DNA from 2 places in the Paenibacillus sp. P46E genome. Region 1 is predicted to be linked to the other one. Evidence: riboswitches for the same ligand, from Rfam matches in the RefSeq annotation. Region 1 holds a riboswitch; the other holds the start of a gene.
What was found. Region 1 has a riboswitch for cobalamin ahead of metE (5-methyltetrahydropteroyltriglutamate--homocysteine S-methyltransferase). Riboswitches for the same ligand answer to the same signal wherever they lie in the genome.

Region 2: linked by a shared signal. The riboswitch ahead of A3849_RS07900 (S-layer homology domain-containing protein) and the one ahead of metE (5-methyltetrahydropteroyltriglutamate--homocysteine S-methyltransferase) in region 1 are both predicted to bind cobalamin.

The regions. Positions count from the first base shown of each region.
Region 1 covers NZ_LVYZ01000028.1:97,966-101,822, reverse strand. The annotation lists gene metE (5-methyltetrahydropteroyltriglutamate--homocysteine S-methyltransferase) at 1-2,037, opposite strand, end outside; cobalamin riboswitch at 2,183-2,396, opposite strand; gene A3849_RS06970 (undecaprenyl-diphosphate phosphatase) at 2,599-3,459, opposite strand; gene A3849_RS06965 (DedA family protein) at 3,615-3,857, opposite strand, start outside.
Region 2 covers NZ_LVYZ01000030.1:17,266-21,122, reverse strand. The annotation lists cobalamin riboswitch at 519-722, shown strand; gene A3849_RS07900 (S-layer homology domain-containing protein) at 906-3,857, shown strand, end outside.

The sequences.
Region 1 (3,857 bases):
CTCCCCATGGCTGCGGGAAGTCTCAATGGAGATCACATCCGCATCCATAGCCGAGATCGCCCCGATCATGTCATTAAATTCGCTGTAGCACATATGTGTATGAACCTGCGTGGTGTCCTTCACATGGTTCGTGGCTACCCGGAAGGACCGTACAGCCCAATTCAAATAATACTCATGATCTTCCGCCTTCAGCGGCAGTCCTTCGCGGATAGCCGGCTCATCCACCTGAATCATCTCAATTCCGGCATCCTCCAGCGCCTGAACCTCGTAACGGAGAGCAAGGGCAATCTGCTTCGCAACCTCTTCGCGGCTGAGGTCATCACGTACAAAGGACCAGTTCAGGATAGTTACCGGTCCGGTCAGCATCCCTTTTACCGGCAGCTTCGTCAGAGACTGGGCATAGACACTTTCTTTGACGGTCATCGGCTGGATAAAAGCGACATCCGCGTAAATCACCGGTGGCTTCACGCAGCGCGAGCCATAGGATTGCACCCAGCCATTCTGGGTGAACAGATAGCCACCCAGTTTCTCCCCGAAGAACTCCACCATATCCGTCCGCTCAAATTCACCATGTACCAGCACATCCAGACCAAGCTCCTCCTGAAGTGTAATTGCCTCGGCGATTTGGCGGCGGACGAACGTATCATAGCGCTCCTCATTCCACACCCCTTTGCGCCATTTGAGTCGCGCCTGGCGGACCTCAGCCGTCTGCGGAAAGCTGCCGATAGTTGTTGTCGGCAGTAGGGGCAAACGCCATTTCTCCTGCTGCAGCTGCACTCGCTCTGCGAACGGCAGGCTCCGGCTGTCCTGAAGTTCGTCCAGACGGCGGACCTGCTCGGCCACATCCCGGCGGCCGCGTTCAGGAAGTGCACGGAAGACGGCCAGCGCTTCCCGGCTCTCTGCAAGCCCCGCCTCGGCCGTTCCGTTGTCACCGCCTGCGGCTGCGGCGAGCAGCCGAAGCTCTGCCAGCTTTTCGTCGGCGAAGGCCAGCGCCTGCTTCACTGCAGGCTTCAGCTTCCCTTCGCTCTGCACCGTTACCGGCACATGGAGCAGGCTGGAGGATGGCTGAAGAATCAGCCGGTCCAGCGGCACATGAAGAGCCAGCTTCTCAATCAATCCAAGCTTGGTATCAGGGTCTGCACGCCAGATACTGCGTCCGTCGATAATGCCAGCGCCCAGCCATTTATCTTCCGGCCAGCCAAGTCGTCCGATCGCCTCCAGATTCGTGCCGCCATCATGGACGAAGTCAAGGCCAATGGCCTGTACCGGCAATTCAAGCAATGCTTCCAAGGGTTCAGCCGCTTCAAAATAAGTCTGCAGAATCAGACTCAAGCCGGGGACTGCAGCGGAAATCTCGCTATAAATGGTCTTCAGCAAGGCAATATCTTCCGCGTTCAATCCAATAACGATGGCTGGTTCGTCGATCTGCACCCAGGCTACACCTTCCTGCTGAAGCTCCTGCAGCAGCTGAATATAAGCCGGCAGGAAACGGTCGGCAACCTCCCCGATGTCCGCAGCCGGAAATCCCTTGGACAGCTTGAGAAAGGTATAAAGTCCCACGATAACCGGCTTGCCTTCAATGCCAGCCTGCGCTTTGGCGAAGCGATAGGCGGCCAGCGGTTTATTCTCAGTCAGCCGGGGTGTAAGGCTGCCGATCTCCGGCACGATATAATGGTAATTCGTATTGAACCATTTGGTCATCTCGCAGGCCGGGGCGGCCGCATTGCCGCGGGCCATGGCGAAATATAGATCAAGCGGGACAGCCCCGCCGTCATAATCATACCGTGGCGGCACAATGCCGAACATAACGGCTGTGTCCAGCACATGATCGTAGAAGGTGAAATCATTCACCGGGATCAGGTCAATACCGGCCTGTTGCTGCGACCGCAGGTGCTGAAGCTGAATGTCCGCCATTTCAGCACGGAACTCCTGCTCGCCAATTTTACCGGCCCAGTACGCTTCCAGCGTTTTTTTCCATTCACGGTTTTTGCCGATTCTCGGGTATCCCAGATTGCTGGTGATCAATTTAGTTGTCATTGAAATCTGCTCCTCATCTGTTCGCTATTTGTTGTATATCCTTATAAAAAGACGCCTCTCCCGAAAAATAAGCCACAGGGAAAGACGCCCATTGATCTTCTAAATGGAATAACGTCCGAACACCTCCCTATCTTCCGTAGGTACTGCAGTGCTTCAGAGTCAGGCAGGTCTCCTGGCTAGCGGAGTCATCGTTCTTCAGCAAGTCTTCCCGGCTGGATCTACCTGTCTGCCAGTGACACATTAAGCTGGAACTCTTCCGTTACAGTGGCGGGACCGCGTCGGTTTCGAGCCGAACTTCCCTATTAAGCTGGACAAAAGCTACATTCACTCCGTCCGGCACCTGTCTCCTATATTCGCTTTTCAAAACTTCATCCTTTAATCTGATGCCATCATACTGTACCTTTTTTGCCATCCGCAACAGATTCCGGCGATTTCAGCTATACACATTCGCTATAGCAAAACAGCTTTTTGCCCGATTTGGCATCTGAATCTTGATCAGTGCTCATGACAAAAAGGCGATACCCTCCAAGGAAGGCACCGCCCGCATTATTCTTTTCTATTCTAGAACCATACCAGATAGACCACTGCAGCAAGAACAATCCGGTAGATTGCAAACGGCAGCAGCTTAATGCGGTTGATCAGCTTCAGGAAGAAACGCATGGACAGCAGTGCGAACAGAAATGCGCTGATGAACCCGGCGATAAAGAACGGCAGTGCATCGAGAGTGAAATACTGCCAGTTCTTCAGCAGTGAAATCAGGCTGGCTCCAGCCATAATCGGCACCGCCATAATGAAGGTGAAGTCGGCCGCGGCACGGTGGCTCATTCCGAGCAGTACACCACCGGAGATCGTTGATCCCGAACGGGAGAACCCCGGCCATAGCGAGAAACACTGGATCAGACCGACCGATAGCGCCTGCCTATATGTAATTTGGTCGACACTCTCCGTTTTGATCTTTTTGGGGGCGAAAAGGTCTGCGCAGATCATTAGAATCGCTCCGACGACCAGACCAATCAGCACCGTTGAGGTCGAAAACAGATGCTCATCAATATAATCCTCGAACAGAAAGCCGAGCACTCCGGCAGGGATAAGACCCACAAGCACTTGTGCCAGCTTCAGCCGTCCCGCGGTCTCCACTGCCGGCTGTCCTTCCGGCACCGCTGTCAGCTCTTTGCGGCTGAACCGTTTCAGACCCAGAAGATCGATGAACCGGTTGCGGAAAATCACCACCACAGCCAGGATCGAGCCCAGCTGAATCACTACCTTGAACGTATTCGCTGTGTATTTCCCGAGAAATTCCTGCGATTTCAGCCACATATCATCGACAATAATCATATGACCCGTGGAGGATACCGGAGCAAATTCAGTCAAACCTTCAACAATACCTAATATGATTGCTTTAATTATAGTCAAAAGCTCCATGTAATCTCCTCCTAAAAGTTTTGTGAGCATCACATCTATGAAATCACTTCGTTCAAAACTTGCTTCGGAAGCATAAACTTAGTTTTGTGAGCATCGCATCTATGAAATCACTTCGTTCAAAACTTGCTTCGGAAGCATAGAATTCGTTGGTGTTGTTACCCGCGGGCTTTGCCGGCGGTACGTCGTTTACGCAAATACAACAGTCCCAGCACGAGAATTCCTCCGGCAATCAGGGCGTAGACCACGCTGGAATAAGCCTCTATATACCCTCCAATATCCTCCCAGGACTCTCCTAGCGCAGCACCCAGCAGGATCAGCAGTGTATTCCAGCCCAGTGTACCGATCGTCGTAAACAACATAAAAAGTCCGAACTTCATTCCCGACATTCCTGCCGGAAT
Region 2 (3,857 bases), on a different contig from region 1:
ACGCCGATTTCAGCCGGATTAATGATACTTTTTCCCACATAGGTTACTTCATGAACCAAGTGAGCTCTATTAGTGATACTTTTTCCCACAAACTAAGGAGAGTAGCTTTCTTCGGGGAAGCCTGAGTATATTCGTCCTGAAGTATAAATATGCTCGGAAATAACGGCAGAAATGCCGCTGTTACAGTTGCATTGACCGTTTTATTTGAAAGTGCCGTTGATTTGGCTTGTTGCTGAACAGGCAGGCATTGCCCCCTCTAGTTATTCATGGAGGGCAACGATCCTGCAAGCCGCTTACCTGCCGCTTACCTGCTGCCGATAAGCTGCCCACTTAGCTTTTTACAAGCGGGGGACTTTGGCGATGTGCTGTGTTTTTTCATTGTTACTGTGGGCAGGGGAGACTGGCTCTGACACCCGGCAGAAGGATTGTTGCAAGTTTGCGAACCTCCCAAGCCACTATGAAACAGCTTGTCTATAGACATACAAGGGAATACTGGATATGATTATGGATATTAAAATTTAATAGGTTATGGAGAAGGTGCCGGTTCTGCTTCACAGAATCAGAATCGGCTTAAAAGGGAAGCACGGTGCAAATCCGGCGCGGTCCCGCCACTGTAAATGCGGAGCGGCTCTTAGAGCGGCCACTGTCCGGTAGAAGGATGGGAAGGCCAAGAGCAGCAATGAGGCATAAGCCAGGAGACCTGCCTTTTTCGTGAACGTTTCTATTCTTCGTGGGGTAAGAATGCGGAACATATGCAGATGGATGGAGTCCGGAGCTTAGGAGCGCCGTAGCCTTCACTTTGTATTCTTCCGGGCCGCCCTGAACAAGGGTGGTCTTTATGTTGTTAAGGTTACCCCTGCAGTGCACTACAATCCACATTTCATTAAAAAGGAAAGAGGTTGACGATGAAGACATTGTATTCTGCCAAGTCCTTTGTACTTGGTCTGGTCTTATTACTGGTTATTTCGATTACAGGTACCGCTGTGGTTCCGGCGGGACAGGCTTTTGCTGCGGCAGGAGCCTCCGTTAACAAGGTAACGAATAGTGTTGCAGACGCTGTGTATGCGGCTGACCATGCTGCGGACGGAGAAGCAGTAGCGGCACTAACTTCAGCGGATTCCGGGGGACAGGTGACGGTCTCGCAGGCAACGTATACAGCTGCTGAATATGTTATTAGCGGCGGTGTGACTTCGGAGTGGCAGGCAATCGGCCTGGCCCAGGCGGGCTACCGGGTGCCGGAGAGCTATGCCCAGTCGCTTGCACAGAAGGTGCAGGCTGCGGGAGGCACCTTCCCGAATGTTACGGATTATGCGCGGATTGTACTTGCTGTGCGGGCGACCGGCGGGGATCCGGCGAACTTTGCCGGAAGCGGTTCGGGGGCAGGGTACAATCTGCTGGAGCGCATCTACAACAGTGACAAAATTAGCGGCCAGTCGCTGAATGCTCCGGTATATGCATTGCTGGCACTGGATTCCGGAAGCTATACACTTCCAGGGGATGCCAAATGGAATCAGACATCATTATTAAGCGAAATTCTATCTAAGCAAAACAGTGACGGCGGCTTCGCTCTGTTCCCGGGAGCGAGCGATCCGGATATGACGGCCATCGTCCTGACCGCACTCTCTGCTCATAAGAATGACCCGGCTGTTGCGACAGCCGGACAAAAAGCCGTAGCCTGGCTGGCTGCCAAACAGGATGCCAGCGGCGGTTATGGGGACAGCAGTGAAAGTGTGGCCCAGGCCATCATTGCCCTGTCTTCTTATGGCGTAGACCCCACCAGTGACGAGTTCACCAAGAACGAAGCAGATCTGATCAGCAGACTTCTGAGCTTCCGGTTGGAGAGTGGTGCCTTTGCCCATAATCAAGGCGGCAGTGCCAATGTGCTGGCCACGGAGCAGGGACTCCAGGCGCTGGTGGCTTACAGCTTGTTCAGCGGTGGAACGAACGGCAAACTGTATGACTTTTCCAAGCAGGCACCGCAGAATCCGTTAGTCTATGTGCCGCTCACGATCGAAGGCCCTGAGAAGACACTGGGCCAGGGCAGCGCATATGCAGGGAATGTACTCGAGGCGCTGGACAAAGTAGCTGCGGCAAATGGCCTGCCGGTTACGAACCCTTCCGGTAACTATGTTACGGGTATCGGCAGCATCTCTGCCGGGATCTACGGCGGGTATGATGGCTGGATGTATGCTGTTTCGCGCGGCGGTGAATGGGCAAGCGTCGATGTAGGCATGAAAGACTTCAAGCTGAAGGAGTCGGACAAGCTGCTGGTTTATTATGCCGGCAGCGATACACAGCTTGTAGATCAAGTAGCCCTTTCCAAGGTGCAGCCTAGAGAGGGTGAAGCTTTTAACGTCACGGTCACCCAAAAAACATGGGTATGGAATAATACCACAGCCACTTCCAGTCCGGTAACCTCAAGCGCTGCCGGGGTACAGGTGACGATTGGGGATCATACGGTCACAACAGATGCAAAAGGCATTGCAGCTTTTACCGGAGGAATTCCAGCAGGTGATTATACGCTTGCTGTGACCGGCTACGCTCCGGGGAAGGCCCCTGCAGTTGCGAAATATACGCAGCCTTTGAAGATCGCTCCCAAGAATGTAGCGGCTTATCTGTCGGTTGAAGGTCCACAGGGACCAGTCATCGACGGTACGCTGGAGGCGTATAATGCACTGGAAGCGCTGAAGAAACTCGCTGAGTCTGGGAATATTCCGCTGAAGATTACAGAATCCTCTTTTGGCAGCTATGTCTCGGCGATTAATGGAATAGAGAGCGGCACGTATAAGGGCTATTGGAGCTTTGCGGTGCAGCGGGGCGGCGAATGGATCTACCCGTCTGTAGGGATGGGGGATTACGTACTGGAGGTATCCGACCGGGTGCTGGTGTATTATGCCGGTGCGGATACCCAGGTGGTGGATAAGGTACAGGTCAGTCCAGCGCAACCTAAGCCGGGCGAGGCTTTTACCGTTACCGTGACGCAAAAAAAATGGGTGTGGAATTCAGCCACATTCAACAATGATCCGGTAACCTCCCCGGCGACGGGTGTACAGGTTACCATTGGCGGCAAATCCGTCACTACGGACAGTCAAGGCACAGCCAGCTTTAAGGACGGTCTGCCCGGCAAAATATACACACTAGCAGTAACCGGGTACGTTGCCGACAACACGCCAAAGATCGCCCGCCATGCACAATCCCTGAAAATATCCCAGAGCAATGTGACATCTTATCTGTCCATTGAAGGGCCGCAGGGGCCGGTAGCCGAAGGCACACTGGAGGCGTTCAACGCGTTTGACGCGCTGCTCCAACTGGCTGCTTCGGACCATATTCCACTGAATATTACGGAATCCTCTTTTGGCAGCTTTGTATGGGGTATCGATGGCATCAAGAATGGCACTTACAGCCCGAATGATTATTGGGGGTTTGCAGTATCGCGCGGCGGGGAGTGGATCTACCCCGAGGTAGGACTGAATGATTTTGTATTGCAGCAATCCGACCGGGTGCTGGTCTACTATACCGGTGACAACACGCATGTTGTCAATTCACTGTCAGTTGCTCCGGCGCAGCCGAAGCCGGGTGAAAAGTTCACCGTTACAGTAGCGCAGAAGCAGTGGGTCTGGAATAATACCACCTTCACCTCTGACCCGGTGGTAACGCCGGCAGCGGGTGTACAGGTTACCATTGGCGGTATAGCAGTAACTACTAATGACCAAGGTATCGCTGTCTTTGACAAAGGTCTGCCTGCGGGTGCGTACACGCTGGCCGTGACCGGCTATGTTGCCGACAGCACGCCGAAAATTGCCCGCTATACGCAAAAGCTGACCGTTACAGATCCGGCAGTTGTGCCTCAGCCGGCA